DNA from 4 places in the Streptomyces sp. NPDC019937 genome. Region 4 is predicted to be linked to each of the others. Evidence: riboswitches for the same ligand, from Rfam matches in the RefSeq annotation. Region 4 holds a riboswitch; each other region holds the start of a gene.

Region 1 (5,074 bases), on a different contig from region 4:
CGCGCGGCGCGTCCCGCCCCCGCACCTCGAGACCGGCCCCCGGCGCACCGGAGCCCACCCGCAGCACCGCCCCGCCGTCCGGCGCTGCGATCAATGTCACATCCGCGCCCAATGCGGCCACATCGCCCCGGCCGTCGTCCATCGCGAACAGGAAACGGCCCGACAAGCCGGACAACTCCTCCCACGCCCCGGCGCACAGCGCGGCGTCCAACTCCCGCGCCCACACGGTGACATCGCCGTATCCGGCGCCGTCGAGGCCGCTCAGCGGGGACGCTGCGATGTTGCGCACCCGGTCGTACCGGTCCGAGGGAAGCAGCCCGGCTTCCCGCAGCCCGGCCGCCAGCTCGCCGCCGCACGCCGCCTCCAGGCCGCGGAGCTGGAGATTGCCCCGCGAGGTGAGGTCCAGACGGCCGTCGCCCAGCTCCTCGCTCGCCCGGGCCAGCGCCAGCGCCTGACCTGCCGTCAGCAGGCCGCCGGGTATCCGGACGCGGGCCAGGGAGCCGTCGTCCGCCGGGTGCAGCCGCAGCGCGCCGGGGCAGGCGTCATCGCGTCCGCGCGCCCGCCGCGAGGGCGCTTCACCGGGCGCTTCGTTCGCAGGTGGGACGGTTGCCGGGGGGAGGGACATGGCGGCGAGCATACCGACGTCCGGTCGGCCCTCACCGTCCCGTGCCAGGTCAGCAACGCCTACTATGCTCTGCGGCGGGCCGTCTGGCCCGCTGGACGCATCAGACGGCGTCAAAGACGCACAAGACGGCGTCTGGGGGAGGAAACCGGTGCGAATCCGGTGCGGTCCCGCCACTGTGAACACGGCAGCCTGCCGTGCGAGCCAGGAACTCCCGCCGTCTTCCAACCCGCCCGGGGCGCGGACCCCGAGGAAGGCACCGAGCCATGATCCTGCTGCTGTCGACGTCCGACACCGACCTGCTCAGTGCCCGCGCGGCCACGGGCCCGGTGCCGTACCGCCTCGCCAACCCGGCGCGGCTCCCGCTCGACGACCTGCCCGGCCTCCTCGACGGCGTCGAACTCGTCGTCGTGCGGCTGCTCGGTGGCATCCGCGCCTGGGAGGACGGCCTCGAGACCCTGCTCGCGGGCGACCTCCCCGTCGTCGTCCTCACCGGTGAACAGGCCCCCGACGCCCAGCTCATGGAGGCGTCCACGGTCCCGGTGGGGATCGCCGCCGAGGCCCACGCCTACCTCGCGCACGGCGGCCCCGCCAACCTGGACCAGCTGGCCCGCTTCCTGTCCGACACCGTGCTGCTCACCGGCCACGGCTTCGAACCGCCCGCCACCGCCCCCACCTGGGGGCCGCTGGAGCGCACCGCGCGCGAGGACGTCACCGGCCCGGTGATCGCCGTGCTCTACTACCGGGCCCACCACATGAGCGGCAACACCGCCTTCGTGGAGGCGCTGTGCCGGGCCGTCGAGGACGCCGGAGGACGGCCGCTGCCGCTGTTCGTCGCCTCCCTCCGCGCCCCCGAGCCCGAACTGGTCGAGGCGCTCGGCGCGGCCGACGCCGTCGTCACCACCGTGCTCGCCGCGGGCGGCACCCGCCCCGCCGAGGCGTCGGCGGGCGGCGACGACGAGGCGTGGGACGCGGGCGCGCTCGCCGCGCTCGACGTCCCCGTGCTCCAGGCGCTGTGCCTGACCTCGCCGCGCAGCGCGTGGGAGGAGAACGACGAGGGCCTGTCGCCGCTGGACGCCGCGACCCAGGTCGCCGTCCCGGAGTTCGACGGGCGGCTGATCACCGTGCCGTTCTCCTTCAAGGAGGTCGACGAGGACGGCCTGCCGGTCTACGCCGCCGACCCCGAGCGCGCCGCGCGCGTCGCCGGAATCGCCGTACGGCACGCCCGGCTCCGCCACATACCGGCGGCCGACAAGCGCCTCGCGCTCGTGCTGTCCGCCTACCCCACCAAGCACTCCCGCATCGGCAACGCGGTCGGCCTCGACACCCCCGCCAGCGCCGTCGCCCTGCTGCGCCGGCTGCGCGCCGAAGGCTACGACCTCGGCCCCGAAGAGGGCGACGGGGCGCTCCCGGGCCTCGCCTCCGGCGTCGGCGACGAACTCATCTACGCCCTCATCGAGGCCGGCGGCCACGACCAGGACTGGCTCACCGAGGAACAGCTGGCCAAGAACCCGGTCCGCGTCCCCGCCGCCGACTACCGACGCTGGTACGCCACCCTGCCGCGGGAGCTGCGCGACGCGGTCGAGGAGCACTGGGGCCCGCCGCCCGGCGAGATGTTCGTGGACACCAGCCGCGACCCCGAGGGCGAGATCGTCCTCGCCGCGCTGCGCCACGGCAACCTCCTGGTCGTCATCCAGCCGCCGCGCGGCTTCGGCGAGAACCCCATCGCCATCTACCACGACCCCGATCTGCCGCCCTCGCACCACTACCTGGCCGCCTACCGCTGGATGGCGACCCCGCGGGCCGACGGCGGCTTCGGCGCCGACGCCATGGTGCACCTGGGCAAGCACGGCAACCTGGAGTGGCTGCCGGGCAAGAACGCGGGCCTGTCCGCCGCCTGCGGCCCCGACGCCGCGCTCGGCGACCTGCCGCTGATCTACCCCTTCCTGGTCAACGACCCCGGCGAGGGCACCCAGGCCAAGCGCCGGGTCCACGCCACCCTGGTCGACCACCTCGTACCGCCGATGGCCCGCGCCGACTCCTACGGCGACATCGCCCGGCTGGAACAGCTGCTGGACGAGTACGCCGCCATCTCCGCGATGGACCCGGCCAAGCTCCCCGCCATCCGCGCCCAGATCTGGACCCTGATCCAGGCCGCCCGGCTCGACCACGACCTGGGGCTCGAGGAGCGGCCCGACGACGAGGGCTTCGACGACTTCCTGCTGCACGTCGACGGCTGGCTGTGCGAGGTCAAGGACGCCCAGATCCGCGACGGTCTGCATGTCCTCGGCGGCGCGCCCACCGGCCCCGAGCGCGTCAACCTCGTCCTGGCCATCCTGCGCGCCCGCCAGATCTGGGGCGGTACGTCGGCACTCCCCGGGCTGCGCGAGGCGCTGGGCCTGGACGAGTCGGCCGCCACCCGCTCGGGCGCCGACGAGGCCGAGGAGCGCGCCCGCGCCCTCGTCCAGGCGATGGAGGACGCGGACTGGGCCCCCGAGGCCGCCGAGAAGGCCGCCTTGGACCTGCCCGAGGCCCAGCGGGCCGCGGTCACCCCGATCCTGGAGTTCGCCGCCCGCGAGGTCGTGCCGCGGCTCGCCGCCACGACCGACGAGATCGACCACGCCGTCCACGCCCTGAACGGCGGCTTCGTGCCCGCGGGGCCGTCCGGATCGCCGCTGCGCGGACTGGTCAACGTCCTGCCGACCGGCCGCAACTTCTACTCCGTCGACCCCAAGGCCGTGCCCAGCCGCCTGGCCTGGGAGACCGGCCAGGCGCTCGCCGACTCGCTGCTGGAGCGCTACCGCGCCGACAACGACGGTCAGTACCCGCGGTCGGTCGGCCTGTCGCTGTGGGGCACGAGCGCCATGCGCACCTCCGGCGACGACGTGGCCGAGGCGCTGGCGCTGATGGGCATCCGCCCGGTGTGGGACGACGCCTCGCGGCGCGTGACCGGGCTCGAACCCGTGCCCGCCGGCCAGCTGGGCCGCCCGCGCGTCGATGTCACCCTGCGCATCAGCGGTTTCTTCCGCGACGCCTTCCCGCACGTGGTCGGGCTGCTGGACGACGCCGTACGGCTCGCCGCCTCCCTCGACGAGGCCGACGACATCAACTACGTACGCGCCCACACCCGCGCCGACCTCGCCGAGCACGGCGACGAGCGCCGCGCCACCACCCGCATCTTCGGCTCCCGGCCGGGGACGTACGGCGCGGGACTGCTCCAGCTCATCGACAGCCGCGACTGGCGCACCGACGCCGACCTCGCCGAGGTCTACACGGTGTGGGGCGGCTACGCCTACGGCCGCGGTCTCGAGGGCCGCCCGGCCCGCGAGGAGATGGAGAGCGCGTACCGCAGGATCGCGGTCGCGGCGAAGAACACCGACACGCGCGAGCACGACATCGCCGACTCGGACGACTACTTCCAGTACCACGGCGGCATGGTCGCCACCGTGCGCGCCCTGAAGGGCACCGCCCCGGCCGCGTACATCGGCGACTCCACCCGCCCCGAGACGGTGCGCACCCGCACCCTGCACGAGGAGACCTCGCGGGTCTTCCGGGCCCGGGTGGTCAACCCGCGCTGGATCGAGGCGATGCGCCGACACGGCTACAAGGGCGCCTTCGAACTCGCCGCCACCGTCGACTACCTCTTCGGCTACGACGCCACCACCGGAGTGGTCGCCGACTGGATGTACGACAAGCTCGCCCAGACCTATCTGCTCGACCCGGAGAACCGCGCGTTCCTGGAGGAGGCCAACCCCTGGGCGCTGCACGGCATGGCCGAGCGGCTGCTGGAGGCCGAGAGCCGGGGCTTGTGGGAGCAGCCGGACCCGGAGGTGCTGGAGCGGGTCCGGGAGCTGTTCCTGGAGACGGAGGGCGGCCTGGAGGGCGGGGACGACTGAGGTCCCTCGAAGGAAGCGGGACGGGCGGCGGCTCAGCCGGAGGACGGCCGGGCCGCCGCCCGGATCCGGTCCGGCCAGGGCGGGCAGTTGACCAGTTCGGTCCACTCGCGGTCGTACGCCCCGGGCACCGCCCGCCCCGCGGACGACCAGCGCTCCACCAGCGCCGCGTAGATCGGTACGCAGCTCGACTGGTGCAGCGTCTGGTGAACCGTTCCGCCGCCTTCGGTGCTCCGGTCCGGCACTCTGCTCGGCTGCGAGAGAGAACGGCGTCGCATCGTCGTCGTCATGTTCGGCCAACGCGCCGCACCCCGCGGGGTCACCTCCTGCGCGCCGACCTCACCCGCACCGGCGTGGCCTCGTACACATCAGCGGACCCGTGATCGCCTGCCCGGGTGACGTCCGCTCCGCGATCCGGTGCGCCGCGTATTTTCCCGGCGCGACAATGAAAAGCGTTGCCGAATCCATAAAGCAATGCCACCTGATAACCGTGTCCATTGCAGCCTTTGGAGAATTCTCCGAAGTGCTGTTCAATTGCCGCTGTCCATGAGCGATCCGA
Region 2 (5,074 bases), on a different contig from region 4:
GTCGGCGCGTTCCTCTCCGTGGAGGTCGCCAAGACCATCTCCGGCGGAATCATCGACGAGGGCTCAGGAATCCGGCCCGAGGTGATCTTCGCGGGGCTGGTCGGCGCGATCCTCTGGAATCTGGTGACCTGGCTGGCCGGTCTTCCGTCCAGCTCCTCACACGCCCTCTTCGGCGGCCTCATCGGCGCCACCGTGGTCTCCGTCGGCATGGACGGGGTCAACGGCGACGCGGTCGTCATGAAGGTCCTCATCCCGGCCGTGGCCGCGCCGATCGTGGCGGGCATCGCCACGGTGGCCGCCACCCGGCTCACCTACCGGCTGGCGAACGACCGGGCCGCGGAGGACACCGCGAAGGGCTACCGCGCCGGGCAGATCGCCTCGGCCGCACTGGTCTCCCTGGCCCACGGCACCAACGACGCCCAGAAGACCATGGGCGTCATCACCCTCGCGCTGGTCACCGGCGGCGTCATCGCGCCCGACTCCGACCCGCCCATGTGGGTCATCGTCTCCGCCGGACTCGCGATCGCCCTCGGCACCTACCTGGGCGGCTGGCGCATCATCCGCACCATGGGCAAGGGCATCACCGACATCCAGCCGCCGCAGGGCTTCGCCGCCCAGACCGGCGCGGCGACCGTCATCCTGGCCTCCTCGCACATCGGCTTCGCGCTGTCCACCACACAGGTCTGCTCGGGTGCCGTCATGGGCGCGGGCGTCGGCCGCAAGGGCGGTGTGGTGCGCTGGTCGACCGCGGGCCGCATGGTCGTCGCCTGGGCGCTGACCCTCCCGGCCGCCGGCCTGGTGGCCGCCGGGGCGGCGCTCCTGGCCGGCCAGGGCAACGGGGGCATCGCGGCGGTCGCCGTCCTCGCGGTGATCGGCTGCGGCGTCATCTGGGTGCTCTCGCGCCGCAAGCCGGTGGACGCGAGCAACGTCAACGCGCCGGGGGCGGAGTCCGCCGAGCCGGTCGGTGTCGTCACCGCCGCCGTGCGGTCGGTGGCCCCGCCGCCCGCCGGAAAGACCCCGGCCACCGCGTCGGCCGCCGATGGCGCCGCCGGCACGGACACCCCGGACGCCCCGCACGCGGTGTCCGCCGCGCGCGCCTCGTCCGAATCCGCCCCCACCCCCGCCGCCGCGGGGACCCGTTCCTCCAGCTGACAGGGAGCACACACCATGCACATCGACTGGGCGGCCCTCGGCCAGGTCTTCGGCGTCAGCCTCGCGGTGACGGTCGGCGTCGTCGGGGTCTTCACCCTGGGCATCATCGGCACCTCCCGTACGGCGCGGCCGCAGCCCCAGACCACCGCGGGCGGCGCGTCCCCGGTCGCGCGCACCGGCGCGTACGCCTGTTTCGCGCTGTGCGCCGCGGTGGTGGCGTACGGCATCTATCTGATCGTGGCCTGAGGCCACGGAAACGGCCGCGGGGCGGTGGGTGCCGATGGGCGCCCACCGCCCCGCGGCCGTTCCCACCGGCTGTGGGCCTCGGCACACTGCGGCATCGCAGGTCACATGCCAGTTGACGGCCATTCGCGCCCCATGGTGGACTTCCCGAGCCAAACGGCGGCAGGAGAGGAAGCCGGTGAGAATCCGGCGCGGTCCCGCCACTGTCACCGGGGAGCGCTCTTTCCCTCACCGCAAGGGGTCACGGCCGTCCGTACGCGAGGAAGGCTGGAAGACCGGGAGAGCCGCGGATCCGGGAGCCAGGAGACTCTCACCGCCGGTCACGTCGAGCCAGGGCGCGGACCCTGAGTGAGGACATACCGTCATGCCCGGCACCGCCACGCCGTCAGCCCCACCTGTTCCCGTGCTCGGCGGCGGTTCCCGCCGCAGAGGCGTGACGGCGGCCTGAGGATGCGCGCGGACCACGCCTCGTACGCGTGCGGCGCCGCTCTCGGCTTCCTCGGCGACCTCGCCACGGGCGATCCGCGCCGCCGCCATCCGGTGGCCGCGTTCGGGCGCGCCGCCGCGGCCGTCGAGCGGCGGCTGTGGCGCGACCACCGCGGTTCCGGGGCCCTGCACACCGCGCTGTGCGCGGGCGGCGCGGCCGCCGGTGCCGCGCTGCTGGCCCGTACCGTACGCACCCTCGCGGGGCGCCGCCGGGCGGCCGACGCCGCGCTGACCGCCGCCGCCACCTGGGCCGTGCTGGGCGGCACCTCGCTGGTACGGGAGGCCAGGGCCATCGGTGACGCGCTGGCCGCAGGCGACGTCGGCGCCGCGCGGGAGCGGCTGCCGCATCTGTGCGGACGCGATCCGCAGGCGCTGGACGCACAGCAGATCGCGCGGGCGGTCGTCGAGTCGGTGGCCGAGAACACCTCGGACGCGGTGGTGGGCGCGCTGGTGTGGGGGGCCGTGGCCGGGGTGCCGGGGCTCGTCGGCTTCCGGGCCGTCAACACCCTGGACGCCATGGTGGGCCACAGGTCGGCCCGCTACCGCCGGTTCGGCTGGGCGGCGGCCCGGCTGGACGATGCCGCGGGCTGGCCCGGCGCCCGTCTCACCGCCGTCCTGGCCACCCTCGCCGGGCCCGACCCGCGCGGCGCGCGGCGCGCCTGGCGCCACGACGGCGGACGCCACCCGAGCCCCAACGCGGGCCCGGTGGAGGCGTCGTTCGCGGGCGCGCTGGGGGTGCGGCTGGGCGGCACGCTGGCGTACGGGGGCCGGGTCGAGCACCGCCCGGTGCTGAATCCGGGCGGCCGTCCCGTGGCGGTGGCCGACATTCCGCGGGCGATCCGCCTCTCCCGGCGGGTTGCGGCGCTCGCCCTGCTCGCCACTGTCGCGGGCCGTTGCGCAACAGGCAGGAAAGGGGTGACCCGATGACCTCGGGGGGCGGACTGCTCATCGCGGGGACGACCTCGGACGCCGGTAAGAGCGTCGTCACGGCGGGCATCTGCCGCTGGCTGGCGCGCAAGGGGCTCCGGGTCGCGCCGTTCAAGGCGCAGAACATGTCGCTCAACTCCTTCGTCACCCGGGACGGCGCCGAGATCGGGCGGGCCCAGGCCATGCAGGCCGCCGCCGCGCGCGTCGAACCGAGCGCCCTGATGAACCCGGTCCTGCTGAAGCCGGGCAGCGACCGCAGCAGCCAGGTGGTGCTGCTCGGCAAGCCGGTGGGCGAGATGAGCGCGCGGGGGTATTACGGGGGGTCTGGGCCCGCGGCGAAGCCGCTGTCGGGTGCGGTGTCCCCCGGGGAAAAGCTGCACAGTGAACGGCGCGAAGGGCTGCTGGACACCGTCACCGCATGCCTGAGCGAGCTGCGGCGCACCCATGACGCGGTGATCTGCGAGGGCGCGGGCAGCCCCGCCGAGATCAATCTGCGCCGTACCGACATCGTCAACCTGGGGCTCGCCCGGGCCTCCGGGCTGCCCGTCGTCGTGGTCGGGGACATCGACCGCGGCGGCGTCTTCGCGTCGTTCTTCGGCACGACCGCGCTGCTGTCCCGGGAGGACCAGCGCCATGTCGCCGCCTATGTGGTGAACAAGTTCCGCGGCGACGTGACCTTGCTGGAGCCCGGTCTGGACATGCTGCGCGACCTCACCGGCCGGCCGACCGTCGGGGTGCTGCCGTACGCGCACGGCCTCGGCATCGACGAGGAGGACGGGCTACGGGTCTCGCTGCGCGGCGCGGTGCGCGAGAGCGTCGTCGCGCCGCCGCACGGCGCGGACGTGCTGCGGGTCGCGGTGGCCGCCGTACCGCTGATGTCCAACTTCACCGACGTGGACGCGCTGGCCGCCGAGCCGGGCGTCGTCGTGCGCTTCGTGGACCGCCCGGAGGAGCTGGTCGACGCCGATCTGGTGGTGCTGCCCGGCACCCGGGGCACGGTGAAGGCGCTGGAGTGGCTGCGGACACGCGGTCTCGCCGACGCGATCGTGCGGCGGGCCGCCGAGGGTCGGCCGGTGCTCGGCATCTGCGGCGGCTTCCAGGCCCTCGGCCACGCGATCGAGGACGAGGTCGAGTCGAAGGCCGGAACGGTCGCGGGGCTCGGGCTGCTGCCCGTACGGGTCCGCTTCGCCACGGACAAGACCCTGGCCCGGCCGGTGGGCGAGGCGCTGGGCGAGCGGGTGGAGGGCTACGAGATCCACCACGGGGTGGCCGAACTGCTCGCCGGGGGCGACGAACCCTTCCTGGACGGCTGCCGGGTGGGCGCGGTGTGGGGCACGCACTGGCACGGCTCGCTGGAGAGCGACGGCTTCCGCCGTGCCTTCCTGCGGCGCGTCGCGGAGGCGGCGGGCCGGGCGTTCGTGCCCGCCCCCGACACCCGCTTCGGGGAGCTGCGCGAGGAGCAGCTGGACCGGCTGGGAGATCTGATCGAGGAGCACGCGGACACGGACGCGCTGCTGAGGCTCATCGAGGACGGCGTACCGGACGGGCTGCCCTTCGTGCCGCCCGGGGCGCCGGGAGGAACGGCTTGAGCACGAGACGCGAGCCCGCACGCACCGACCGCGCACGCACCGTAGGAGGTACCCGAGCATGACCACCGCTGCCTACCCGTTCACCGCGGTCGTCGGAATGGACGACATGCGGCTCGCCCTGCTCCTCAACGCCGTCTCGCCCGCCGTGGGCGGTGTGCTGGTGCGCGGCGAGAAGGGCACGGCCAAGTCGACGGCCGTGCGCGCCCTGTCCACGCTGCTGCCGCCGGTCGAGGTCGTCCCCGGGTGCCGCTTCTCGTGCGATCCGGCCGCGCCCGACCCGGGCTGCCCGGACGGGCCGCACGAGACGAGCCCGGGGGACGCGCGCCCCGCGCGGATGGTGGAGCTGCCGGTCGGCGCCTCCGAGGACCGCCTCGTGGGGTCGCTCGACATCGAACGGGCGCTGTCGGACGGGGTCAAGGCGTTCGAGCCGGGGCTGCTCGCGGACGCGCACCGCGGCGTGCTGTACGTCGACGAGGTCAACCTGCTGCACGACCACCTGATCGACCTGCTGCTCGACGCGGCGGCCATGGGCGCCTCCTATGTGGAGCGCGAGGGCGTCTCCGTACGGCACGCCGCGCGCTTCCTGCTGGTGGGCACCATGAACCCGGAAGAGGGCGAGCTGCGGCCGCAGCTGCTGGACCGCTTCGGGCTCACCGTCGAGGTCACCGCCTCGCGGG
Region 3 (5,074 bases), on a different contig from region 4:
GCAGCGAGTTCCGCATGCCGGTGGTGGCCATCCGCCGCCGCAGCGCCTCCCAGCGCTCGGGCCAGGTGACCTGGGCGTCGGCGTAGTGATCCGGGTGCAGCACGCCGCGCGCGGTGCGGGTCTCGGCCCACGCCGGGTGCGGGCCGTGGCGCTCGGCGAGGTCGCAGGACGCCTCGTACGCGGCGAGCATGATGCGCTCGGAGATCCGGGTGGACAGGGCCTGCGCCTCGGGGGAGTCGAACGGCAGCCGCAGCCGGAAGAAGACGTCCTGGAGGCCCATCAGGCCGAGCCCCACCGGGCGCCAGCGGGAGTTGGAGGCCCCGGCCTCGTCGGTGGGGTAGAAGTTGATGTCCACCACGCGGTCGAGGAAGGTCACGGCGGTGCGGACGGTGCGGTCCAGCCGCTCCCAGTCCATCTGGCCGTCCTCACCGAGGTGGGCGGCGAGGTTGACCGAGCCGAGGTTGCACACGGCGGTCTCGCCGTCGTCGGTGACCTCCAGGATCTCGGTGCACAGGTTGGAGGAGTGGACGACCCGGCCCGGCTCGGCGGTCTGGTTGGCGGTGCGGTTGGCGGCGTCCTTGAACGTCATCCAGCCGTTGCCGGTCTGCGCGAGGGTGCGCATCATCCGGGCGTACAGCTGGCGCGCCGGGACCTGCTTGACCGCCCGCCCCTCGGCCTCGGCCTTGCGGTACGCGGAGTCGAACTCCTCGCCCCACAGGTCCACCAGCTCGGGCGCGTCCACCGGCGAGAGCAGCGACCAGTCGGCGTCCGCCTCGACCCGGCGCATGAACTCGTCCGGGATCCAGTGCGCGATGTTGAGGTTGTGGGTGCGGCGGGCCTCTTCGCCCGTGTTGTCCCGCAGCTCCAGGAACTCCTCGATGTCCGCGTGCCAGGTCTCCAGGTAGACGCAGGCCGCGCCCTTGCGCCGGCCGCCCTGGTTGACGGCCGCCACCGAGGCGTCGAGCGTGCGCAGGAACGGCACGATGCCGTTGGAGTGCCCGTTGGTGCCGCGGATCAGCGAACCGCGGGCGCGGATGCGGGAGTACGACAGGCCGATGCCGCCCGCGTGCTTCGACAGGCGCGCCACCTGGTGGTAGCGGTTGTAGATCGAGTCCAGCTCGTCCAGCGGCGAGTCCAGCAGATAGCAGGACGACATCTGCGGGTGCCGGGTGCCGGAGTTGAACAGCGTGGGGGAGCTGGGCAGGTACGACAGCGTGCTGGTCATCCGGTACAGCTCGGCGACGTCCGCCAGCGCCCGCTCGGTCAGGTCCTCGGCGAGGCCGCAGGCCACCCGCAGCAGGAAGTGCTGCGGGGTCTCGATCACCTGACGGGTGATCGGGTGGCGCAGCAGATAGCGGCTGTGCAGGGTGCGCAGCCCGAAGTAGCCGAAGCGGTCGTCGGCGCCGTCGGCCAGCGCCTGGTCGACCAGCGCGTCCAGCCGGGCGGCGTGGGCGGTCACGAACTCGGCGGTGGAGTCGGCGATCAGGCCCTCGCGGTGGCCCACGGCGACGGAGGCGGAGAAGGAGTCCGCGCCCTGCCCGGCCGCCTCCTCGGCGATGGCGCGGGTCAGCAGCCGCGCGGCGAGCCTGGAGTACTCCGGCTCCTCGCCGATGAGTCCGGCCGCCGCCTCGGTCGCCAGGGAGCGCAACTCCGCCTCGTCCGAACCGGGATGGCGGCCGCGCAGGGCGGCGGCCGCGACCTTGCCGGGGTCGGTGGCGGGCAGATCGGCGGTGAGCGCGGTCAGGGTCCGCAGCAGGGCGGTCCCGGGCGCGTCGGCCGCTGCCGATGAAACCGCTGCCTCTGAAACCGGATCGGCGGGCGCGATGGTCACTGAAGTGTTCTCCCTCGCTCGGCTGGGGGCCTTCGAGGGCGGTGCGCGATGGCCGCTCACGGGCATGCCGATTCCGCTCCACGGCACTCCACGCAGCGTCCATCCACCCAACCCGCGGGGCCCGGACGTATGCAGACGGCCATCGGCAGGTCATCGGACTCACGGGTACGCAAAAGCGCACACGTACACCGTTGCGGGACAGTTCCGGATTCACACCGGATTCCCCTGCGGCGACAGCGAGGACGAGCATACATCTTGTGTCGTGCTGCGCACGCGCCCCCAGATGTTGTGTCGTCAGCTGGGCGAATTCGTATAGATGTGCTAGTCACGGCGGGCTTTGGGTGCGCCGGAATCCCAGGGAAAACTAGCTTCCCGGGCCGCTCGCCCGCCATTCGTCCAGGGCACGGGCGAGTCGGTCGCGGTAGTCGGCGTAGCCGTCCTCATAGGCGCCGCGAAGCCCGCTCCGGGGTTCGACGGTACGGGACGCCGCGCGTCGGCGGGACGCGTCCCCGGGGTCGCCGAGCGACCGCCGGGCGACCGCGACCGCGCCCCGCGCGCCGACCTCCGGCTCGTCGGGGAGGGCCACCGGGCGGCCGATGACGTTCGCGAAGATCTCGGTCCAGGCGGCGGAACGCGCGCCACCGCCGCACAGCGCGAGCCGCCCCGAGAGCCCGGCCGCCTCCAGGCAGTGGCGGGCGGCGTAGGCGACGGACTCGCACACGGCCCGTACGGTGTCGGCGCGGGTGGAGGCGAGGGTGAGGCCGTCCAACCGCCCCTGGGCGGCGGGCTCCACGAACGGGGCGCGCTCCCCGGCGCCGGACAGGAAGGGCAGCGCGGTCACGCCGTTCGCGCCCGGCGGGCTCTGGCCGAGCAGGGTGTCCAGGGAGGCCGTGGTCGTCCCTGTGAGATCGAGCACCCACTCCAGGGCGGCGGTGCCGACCATCGCGGGCATCGCGCGCAGCCAGCGGTCCGGGTCGGGGGTGCACAGCCACATGCCGGCCGGATCGGCGGCCGGGTCCACCGCCACGCGATCGGTGAGCACCTGACAGGCCAGCGTGGTGCCCACGATGAGCAACCCGTCGCCCACGTCCCGCACCCCGCTGCCGATGGCGCACGCCGGAAGGTCGTACGGGCCGGAGACGACGGGCAGTCCGGGCGGCAGCCCGGTCAGCCGGGCCCCCTCCTCGTCCAGCGCGAGGACGGTGCCGGGCGCGGCGGGCGGGGGCAGCAGCCGGGCGTGATCGGCCAGTCCGCACAGCTCCAGGGCGCCCGGCACGTACGTACGGGTGGTGACGTCGAGGAACGGCAGGGAGGCGTCGGAGGCGTCCACGGTGATGACGCCGGTCAGCCGCTGGGCCACCGCGTCCACGCAGTAGCCCGCGACCGCCGCCCGCTCCAGTGTCCGCGGCTCGTGCTCGGCCAGCCAGCGCAGCAGCGGGGCGTGGCAGCCCGGGAACAACCCCGAGCCGGTGAGGGCGTGGAGGGCGGCGAGCGTGCCGTCGGACCGCCAGCGGGCGACGGTCCCGCTCGCCCGCCCGTCCAGCCAGGAGATCGGCGGACGGACCGCCCGGCCCGCCTCGTCGCGCAGCCACAGCCCGTCGCCCTGGCCGGTGAGCGCGAGCGCGGCGGGCGGGCCGGGGAGCGCCACGGCCACCTCGCGCACCACCTCGGCGACCGTGCCGAGCACATCCTCCAGATCCTGTTCGACCCGGCCGCCGGGCAGCCGGTTCAGCCGGCTGGGGCGGGCCGCGGAGGCGAGCGCGGCCCCGTCGGGGGCGAAGGCCACGGCCTTGGTGACGGAGGTGCCGACATCCACTCCGACGATCACGCGCATGGCCTGCTGCCCTCCGGAAACCTCGGAACCCCGGCACTCCATCACATGAGCGATGCTAGATTTAACACTTGAGACGTGATCAGGCAATGGCCGACGCATCGAAAGGCCCCGGATGACCGCCCGACTGCTGCTCGTACGCCACGGGGAGACCGTGTGGCACGCGGAGAACCGGTACGCCGGAACCTCGGACATCGCGCTGACCGAGCGCGGCCACCGGCAGGCGCGGGCCCTCGCCCACTGGGTGAGGGGTCGCGGGATCGACGCGGTGGCGTGCTCACCGCTCGGCCGGGCGCGGCACACCGCCGAACCGGCCGCCACCGCGCTGTCCCTGGCCCCCGAAGTCGTCGAGGACCTGCGCGAGATGGACTTCGGCTGGGGCGAGGGCCGCACCCTCGCCGAGATGGAGGCGGAGGACCCGGCGGCCGTCCGGGCGTTCCGCGAGGACCCCGAGTCCGGCGCCTTCCCCGGCTCCGAGCGGCCCGGCGAGGCCGCGGCCCGGGCCGTCGCCGCGCTGCGGCGGCTGGCCGCCGCGCATCCGGACCGCACCGTGCTCGTCGTCGCGCACAACAGCCTGCTGCGGGCCGCCCTGTGCACCCTGCTCGGCATCCCGGTCGGCCGCTACCGCGCGGTCTTCCCCCGGCTGGACAACGCGGCGGTGACCGAGATCGGGATCGACGGCGACCGCACGGCGCTGCGCTCCCTGAACGTGCCCACGGACGGCGCCGCGGGAGGGCCCCGCCCATGACCACGGTCCGCTCCCAGGACGCCCGCCGGCAGACCATCACCGAGCACGTCCTCGCGCACTCCACCGCCACCGCGGCGGAGCTGGCCGACCTCACCGGGGTCAGCCTGATGACCGTGCACCGGGACCTGGACGAGCTGGCCCGGCTCGGCGTGCTGCGCAAGTTCCGGGGCGGGGTCTCGGCCCTGCCCTCGTCGGTCTTCGAGGCCGGCCTCGCCTACCGGATGGGCGCCCACCGGGCCGAGAAGGAGGCGGTGGCCGCCACCGCCGCGCGGCTGGTCGAGCCGGGGATGTCGGTGATGCTGGACGACTCCACGACCGTCCTCGCGCTCGCCCGGCTGCTGGTGGAGTCCGCCCCGCTGACGGTGGTGACCAACGCCCGCCGGGTGATCGAGGTCTTCGCCGGGGTGCCCCGGATCCGGCTGATCGGGCTCGGCGGGGAGTACTCGCACACCCATGACTCCTTCCTCGGCGTGCCGTGCGCGGAGGCGATCGCGGCGCTCTCGGTGGACCTGGCCCTGGTCAGCACCTCGGCCATGGACGCGGCGACCACGTACCACCAGGAGCAGGACGTGGTGCTGGTCAAGCGCGCCATGCTGGCCGCCGCCGCCCGCACGGCGCTGCTGATGGACGCGTCCAAGACCCGGCGCACGGCGCTGCACCGGCT
Region 4 (5,074 bases):
TGAAACACGCGCCGATCTTCACGCCGTCGGGGCGTTCCACGACGTTGACCGCCGTGGTGTAGACGAAGACCGCGGAGATCACGCCGAAGCCGACGGTCCAGCCCCGCTGCCCGGCGCGGCGGGCGGCGATCGTGACGGCGACGGCGGCGGAGGTCATCAGGACCAGCACCCCGGTGGCGTACGCGCCGCCCTGGGCGTCCACATCGGCGTTGAAGATCCAGGTGACCAGGAAGGCGATCAGGGTGAAGACCAGCACCATGGGACGCACCGCGCGGGCCCAGTGCGGGGCCATGCCGTAGCGGGGCAGATAGCGCGGCATGAGGTTGAGCAGTCCGGCCATGGCGGAGGCGCCCGCGAACCACAGGATGCCGATGGTCGCGGCGTCGTAGACGCTGCCGAAGACGGACCCCAGATAGTGGTGCGCGAGATACGCCAGCGCTCGCCCGTTGGCCTTGCCGCCGGCCTTGAACTCGTCCTGCGGGATGAGCACGGTGGTGATGAAGCTCGTGGTGATCAGGAAGGCGCTCATGATCACGGCGGCGGTGGTGAGCAGCTTCCTGGTGTCCCGGATCCGCCCGGTGGGCCGCTCCTCGGTGTCACCCGGGTCGCCCTGCACATGAGGCATGACGGCCACGCCGGTCTCGAAGCCGGACAGGCCCAGTGCGAGTTTGGGGAACACCACCAGCGCCAGACCGACCATGACCAGCGGGTTGCTGTGCTGTTCGGTCAGCGCCCGGGACCAGTCGGTGACCACATGGGAGGCGGTGGCCACATGCCACAGCCCGACGATCACGACGACCACGTTCAGCGCCAGATAGCCGCCCACGAGCACCACCGCCACCCCGATGGCTTCCATGAAGCCCTTGAGGAAGACGGCGCCGAGCAGGGCGACCAGCCCCAGCGTGATGGCCACCTCGTGACCCTGCAGAACGCTGGTGAAGTGCGGGTTCTCCACCAGGTGGGTGGAGGCGTCGGCGGCCGAGAGGGTGATGGTGATCAAAAAGTCGGTGGCCGCGAACCCCAGCAGTGTCAGAACGAACAGCTTGCCCTGCCAGAACGACAGCAGCCGCTCCAGCATCGCGATCGACCCCTCACCATGCGGGCTCTCCTTGGCCACCCGCCGGTACACCGGCAGCGCCCCCGCCAGGGTCACCGCCACCAGCACGATGGTGGCGACGGGGGACAGCAGCCCGGCCGCGAGAGCGGCGATACCGGGCTGGTAACCGAGCGTGGAGAAGTAGTCCACACCGGTCAGGCACATCACCCGCCACCACCGCTGCCCCTTGTGTCCCTCCGGGACCTGGGCATGGGGCCCGGGCTGCTGCTTGGCCATATCGGACAGGCCCTCCAGCAGCCAGCTCCGGAGCCGACCTCCCTTGCGGGCCCCCTCCGGGCGGGTCTCCACGTCGGTGGAGGTGGCCATCACGTACTCCCGATCACATAGCGTTACAGAGCGCCGCCCAGGAACAAACGACCGAATCAGGGTAAGCGGGACCCGCGCCGAGCGTGACGGCGGCATGCCCGGCCCGAGAAACGATCAGGCCAGGTGGCCGGTCTTGGCCACGCACGTGCCGCGCGGTATCGTCGCTGCGATATCGACGACGGCAAGACGGAAGCCGGTGGGAATCCGGCACGGTCGCGCCACTGTGTGCCATCGCCTCGCGGGAGGTGGTGGTGAGTCAGACCCGTAGCAGTCGTCCTGTGCACCACCGAGATGGGACGCGAACTCCCAGAGGAGGCCCTGCCATGGCGCAGCCAGTCGCCCAGCCGACACCCGCCACCCCCGCTCTCCCCGCCCCGCTGCCGCTCAAGGCGATAGCTCCCTGGGCGGTCTTCTTCGGCATCCTGATGCTGGTCCTGCTGTACTTCGTCGGCGCCGAGCAGGGCGCCACCGCTGTCGTCTCCGGCGAGAGCGTTCACGAGTGGGTGCACGACGCCCGCCACCTGCTCGGCTTCCCCTGCCACTGAGCGAGGGACGCCACGCACTCATGAACTCCGCAACGGTAAGAAATCTCCTGGTCCGGGGCATGTTCGCGGGCCTGGGCGCCGGCCTGCTCGCGCTGATCGCCGCGTACTTCCTCGGTGAGCCGAACGTCGACAGCGCGATCAGCTTCGAGGAGGCCCACGCCCACGGGCACGAGGTCGAGCTCGTCTCCCGTAGCCTGCAGTCCACCGCGGGCCTGGCCACCGGTGTCCTGATCTACGGGGTCACCTTCGGCGGCGTCGCCGCCCTCGCCTACTGCTTCGCCCTCGGCCGCGTCGGCCGTTTCAGCCCCCGGGCCACCGCGCTGCTGCTCTCCGGCTGCGCGCTGCTCGCGGTCTACGTCGTGCCGTTCCTGAAGTACCCGGCCAACCCGCCCGCGGTCGGCAACGCCGACACCATCGGCAAACGAACGACGCTGTACTTCCTGATGATGCTGCTCAGCATCCTCCTCACGATCGGCGCCACCCTCCTGGGCAAGCGGCTCGCCCCGAAGTTCGGCACCTGGTACGCCACCGTCGCCGCGGTGGCCGCCTTCGCCGTCGCGATCGGGCTGGCGTACGCCTTCCTGCCGGTGGTCAACGAGGTGCCGGGGGGCTTCCCCGCCACCGTGCTGTGGCGGTTCCGGCTGTCCGCCCTCGCCATGCAGCTCACCCTGTGGGGCGGATTCGGGCTCATCTTCGGCGAGTTGGCCGAGCGGCTGCTGAACCCGCGGGCCGCGAAGGCCGAGGCGCCCCGCCCGATGGCGGCCGCCCCGAACTGACCCCTACCGAGGCGTACGAGGGCCCGCGGAGCCATCCGCGGGCCCTCCCGCGTTCCTCGGGCCAGGCGGACCGAGCCGCCGGCCGGGCCCCCGCCTGCGAGACTGCGTCCCATGACCACGCAGCAACGCCGGATCCTCGTCATCGGCATCGGAGCGGGTGACCCCGACTACCTGACGCTCGGGGCGGTGAAGGCGATGGGCCGCGCCGACGTCTTCTTCATCGTCGGCAAGGGGGCCGACACCTCCGCACTCACCGATCTCCGCCACCGCATGCTGGACGAGCACGCGCGGGCGCCCTACCGCGTGGTGGAGGTGGACGACCCGAGCCGCGACCGGCGCCCGATGGGGCGCGGCGACTACACGACCGCCGTCCACGACTGGCGCGCCCGTCGCGCGGACATCTTCGAAGGCCTGCTACGGGACGAGATGACGGCCGACGAGACCGCGGCGTTCCTGGTGTGGGGCGACCCGTCGCTGTACGACAGCACCCTCGGGATCCTCGCCGCCATCGAGGCACGTGGCTCCGTCTCCGTCGACGTCGAGGTCATCCCCGGCATCAGCAGCGTCTCGTCGCTCGCCGCGCGGCACCGCATCCCCCTGAACCGGGTGGGCCGGCCGCTGCACATCACCCCGGCCCGCCGGCTCTCCGACGTGGGCCGGAACGACGACGGAGACATCGTCGTGCTGCTCGACGCGCACGAGTCGTTCACCCAGGCCGGAGGCGACGTCTGGATCTACTGGGGCGCCTACCTCGGCACGCCGGACGAACTCCTGGTCGCCGGGCCGCTGCGAGAGGTGTCCGACCGCATCCGGCGGGTGCGCGCCGAGGCACGCGACCGGCATGGATGGATCATGGACACGTATCTGCTGCGCGTCGTGGAGTGACCGGGGCCGTACCGGTGTGACGGAGCCGGTGGCGGGAAGCGCGGTCTCCGCGCTTCCCGCCACCCACGCCGATGCCTTGCCCCCGCGGCCGGCCGCTAGGAAGCCTGGGCCTTGTCGTACAGGGCCTTCGCCTCGTCGCCGAAGTACGGGCCGAACATCGTGTTCGGCAGGAAGACGTAGCCGAAGCTGTTCACGGAGACCTGCAGCCCGGTGCCGGTGGCCTCACTGAAGCCGGTGAGCCAGGGGCCGCCGCTGGAGCCGCCCGTCATGTTGCAGGCCAGGCCGTGGTCCTGCGTGAGGAGGAAGTCCTTCGAGCTGTTGCCGCTGCAGTAGATGAGCTTCGTGCCGTCGTACGGCGAGGCGGCGGGGAAGCCGAAGGAGTACATCTGCTTGTTGTAGCCGCCGTTGAACTGGATTCCCTGCGCGCCGACGACCGAGGTGAGCTTCTTGCCGTTCAGCGGGGCGACGACCGCGGCGCCGATGTCGTAGTTCATGTCCTCACTCGCTTCCCACTGCGGGGTGGTGAGTGTCGTGGCCGCGGTCCACTGGCCGTACGGCGCGTTGCCGTTGTTGTAGCCGGGCACGAAGACCCAGTTGGTGTGCCAGCTGCCCTGGTACTTCACACAGTGCCCGGCTGTGATGACGGTGCTGGCGTTCTGGCTGGTCACGGCATTGCCGGTGCAGGACGCGGTACGCCCCTGGAAGGTGAAGAACACCCGGCCCGAGGTGGAGACGACGGCCCCGCTGCCGGTCCACGGACCACCGGCCTGCGGGAAGGACGCGGGGGCGGCGGTGGGGTCGACGGTCGTCGACGGCCCGCCGGCCTCGGGAGTCGTCAGGCGCTTGGCGGGCTTCCGGGTCAGCAGCACATCGAGCGGGGTGGCCGCGCGCATCCGCTCGGCGGTCCAGAAGGCGCGCGCCCTGTGCTGTTCGGCCGGCGATGCGGTGCGGGCCGCTACCGACGGCCCGGAGGCCGATGCGGGGGTTGCCGCGGTGGCCGCGCCGGTACCCAGCAGGCCGCCGCTGAACAGGGCTCCGACGGCCAGCAGAATGCCCGCGGCAGTGCGATGGCGTCTCACGCATGTCTCCTTCTGCCGTGCCCGGGCGGATTGCGTCCGGGCAGGGTGGGGGAACGAAGAGCGGTGCGGATAGACGTGCGTGAGGCAGCGTGCCACGGGAATCCTGACTTGTCAGGGGCGCGTTGAGGCATTTTCCGGCCGGACGCCGTCGGTGTGGCCGGGCACGTGGCGGTTCAGCCCTTGACCGACCCTCCGAGGATGCCGCGGAAAGGGCGCAGAACGCCCCCCGCACCCTGCGCGTCGTACGAGAAGCCGGTGAACGCCTCGGCGAAGTCCTCGCCGCCATGGTGTGCTTCCACAACCCCGGCTCATCGTGGTCGGCGGCGCCCTCGCCATCCTCCAGGACGACCTGCTCGGGGCCGGCTG

What was found. Region 4 has a riboswitch for cobalamin ahead of ABZ562_RS17945 (CbtB-domain containing protein). Riboswitches for the same ligand answer to the same signal wherever they lie in the genome.
Region 1: it holds a riboswitch for cobalamin, as region 4 does, so the genes downstream of both, cobN (cobaltochelatase subunit CobN) here and ABZ562_RS17945 (CbtB-domain containing protein) in region 4, are expected to answer to the same signal.
Region 2: it holds a riboswitch for cobalamin, as region 4 does, so the genes downstream of both, ABZ562_RS23810 (cobalamin biosynthesis protein) here and ABZ562_RS17945 (CbtB-domain containing protein) in region 4, are expected to answer to the same signal.
Region 3: it holds a riboswitch for cobalamin, as region 4 does, so the genes downstream of both, ABZ562_RS09700 (ribonucleoside-diphosphate reductase subunit alpha) here and ABZ562_RS17945 (CbtB-domain containing protein) in region 4, are expected to answer to the same signal.

What each region holds. Positions count from the first base shown of each region.
Region 1 covers NZ_JBEYAL010000002.1:284,623-289,696, reverse strand. Annotated here, with positions in the region: gene cobG (precorrin-3B synthase) at 1-625, opposite strand, end outside; cobalamin riboswitch at 735-859, shown strand; gene cobN (cobaltochelatase subunit CobN) at 889-4,518, shown strand; gene ABZ562_RS02975 (hypothetical protein) at 4,551-4,793, opposite strand.
Region 2 covers NZ_JBEYAL010000024.1:7,168-12,241, forward strand. Annotated here, with positions in the region: gene ABZ562_RS23800 (inorganic phosphate transporter) at 1-1,152, shown strand, start outside; gene ABZ562_RS23805 (hypothetical protein) at 1,168-1,398, shown strand; cobalamin riboswitch at 1,563-1,705, shown strand; gene ABZ562_RS23810 (cobalamin biosynthesis protein) at 1,846-2,808, shown strand; gene ABZ562_RS23815 (cobyric acid synthase) at 2,805-4,397, shown strand; gene ABZ562_RS23820 (putative cobaltochelatase) at 4,456-5,074, shown strand, end outside.
Region 3 covers NZ_JBEYAL010000008.1:5,073-10,146, forward strand. Annotated here, with positions in the region: gene ABZ562_RS09700 (ribonucleoside-diphosphate reductase subunit alpha) at 1-1,831, opposite strand, end outside; cobalamin riboswitch at 1,958-2,098, opposite strand; gene ABZ562_RS09705 (FGGY-family carbohydrate kinase) at 2,196-3,665, opposite strand; gene ABZ562_RS09710 (histidine phosphatase family protein) at 3,778-4,410, shown strand; gene ABZ562_RS09715 (DeoR/GlpR family DNA-binding transcription regulator) at 4,407-5,074, shown strand, end outside.
Region 4 covers NZ_JBEYAL010000016.1:29,875-34,948, reverse strand. Annotated here, with positions in the region: gene ABZ562_RS17950 (amino acid transporter) at 1-1,423, opposite strand, end outside; cobalamin riboswitch at 1,569-1,710, shown strand; gene ABZ562_RS17945 (CbtB-domain containing protein) at 1,747-1,968, shown strand; gene ABZ562_RS17940 (CbtA family protein) at 1,989-2,744, shown strand; gene cobF (precorrin-6A synthase (deacetylating)) at 2,856-3,629, shown strand; gene ABZ562_RS17930 (peptidase) at 3,725-4,708, opposite strand; gene ABZ562_RS17925 (hypothetical protein) at 4,882-5,007, opposite strand; gene ABZ562_RS17920 (hypothetical protein) at 4,998-5,074, shown strand, end outside.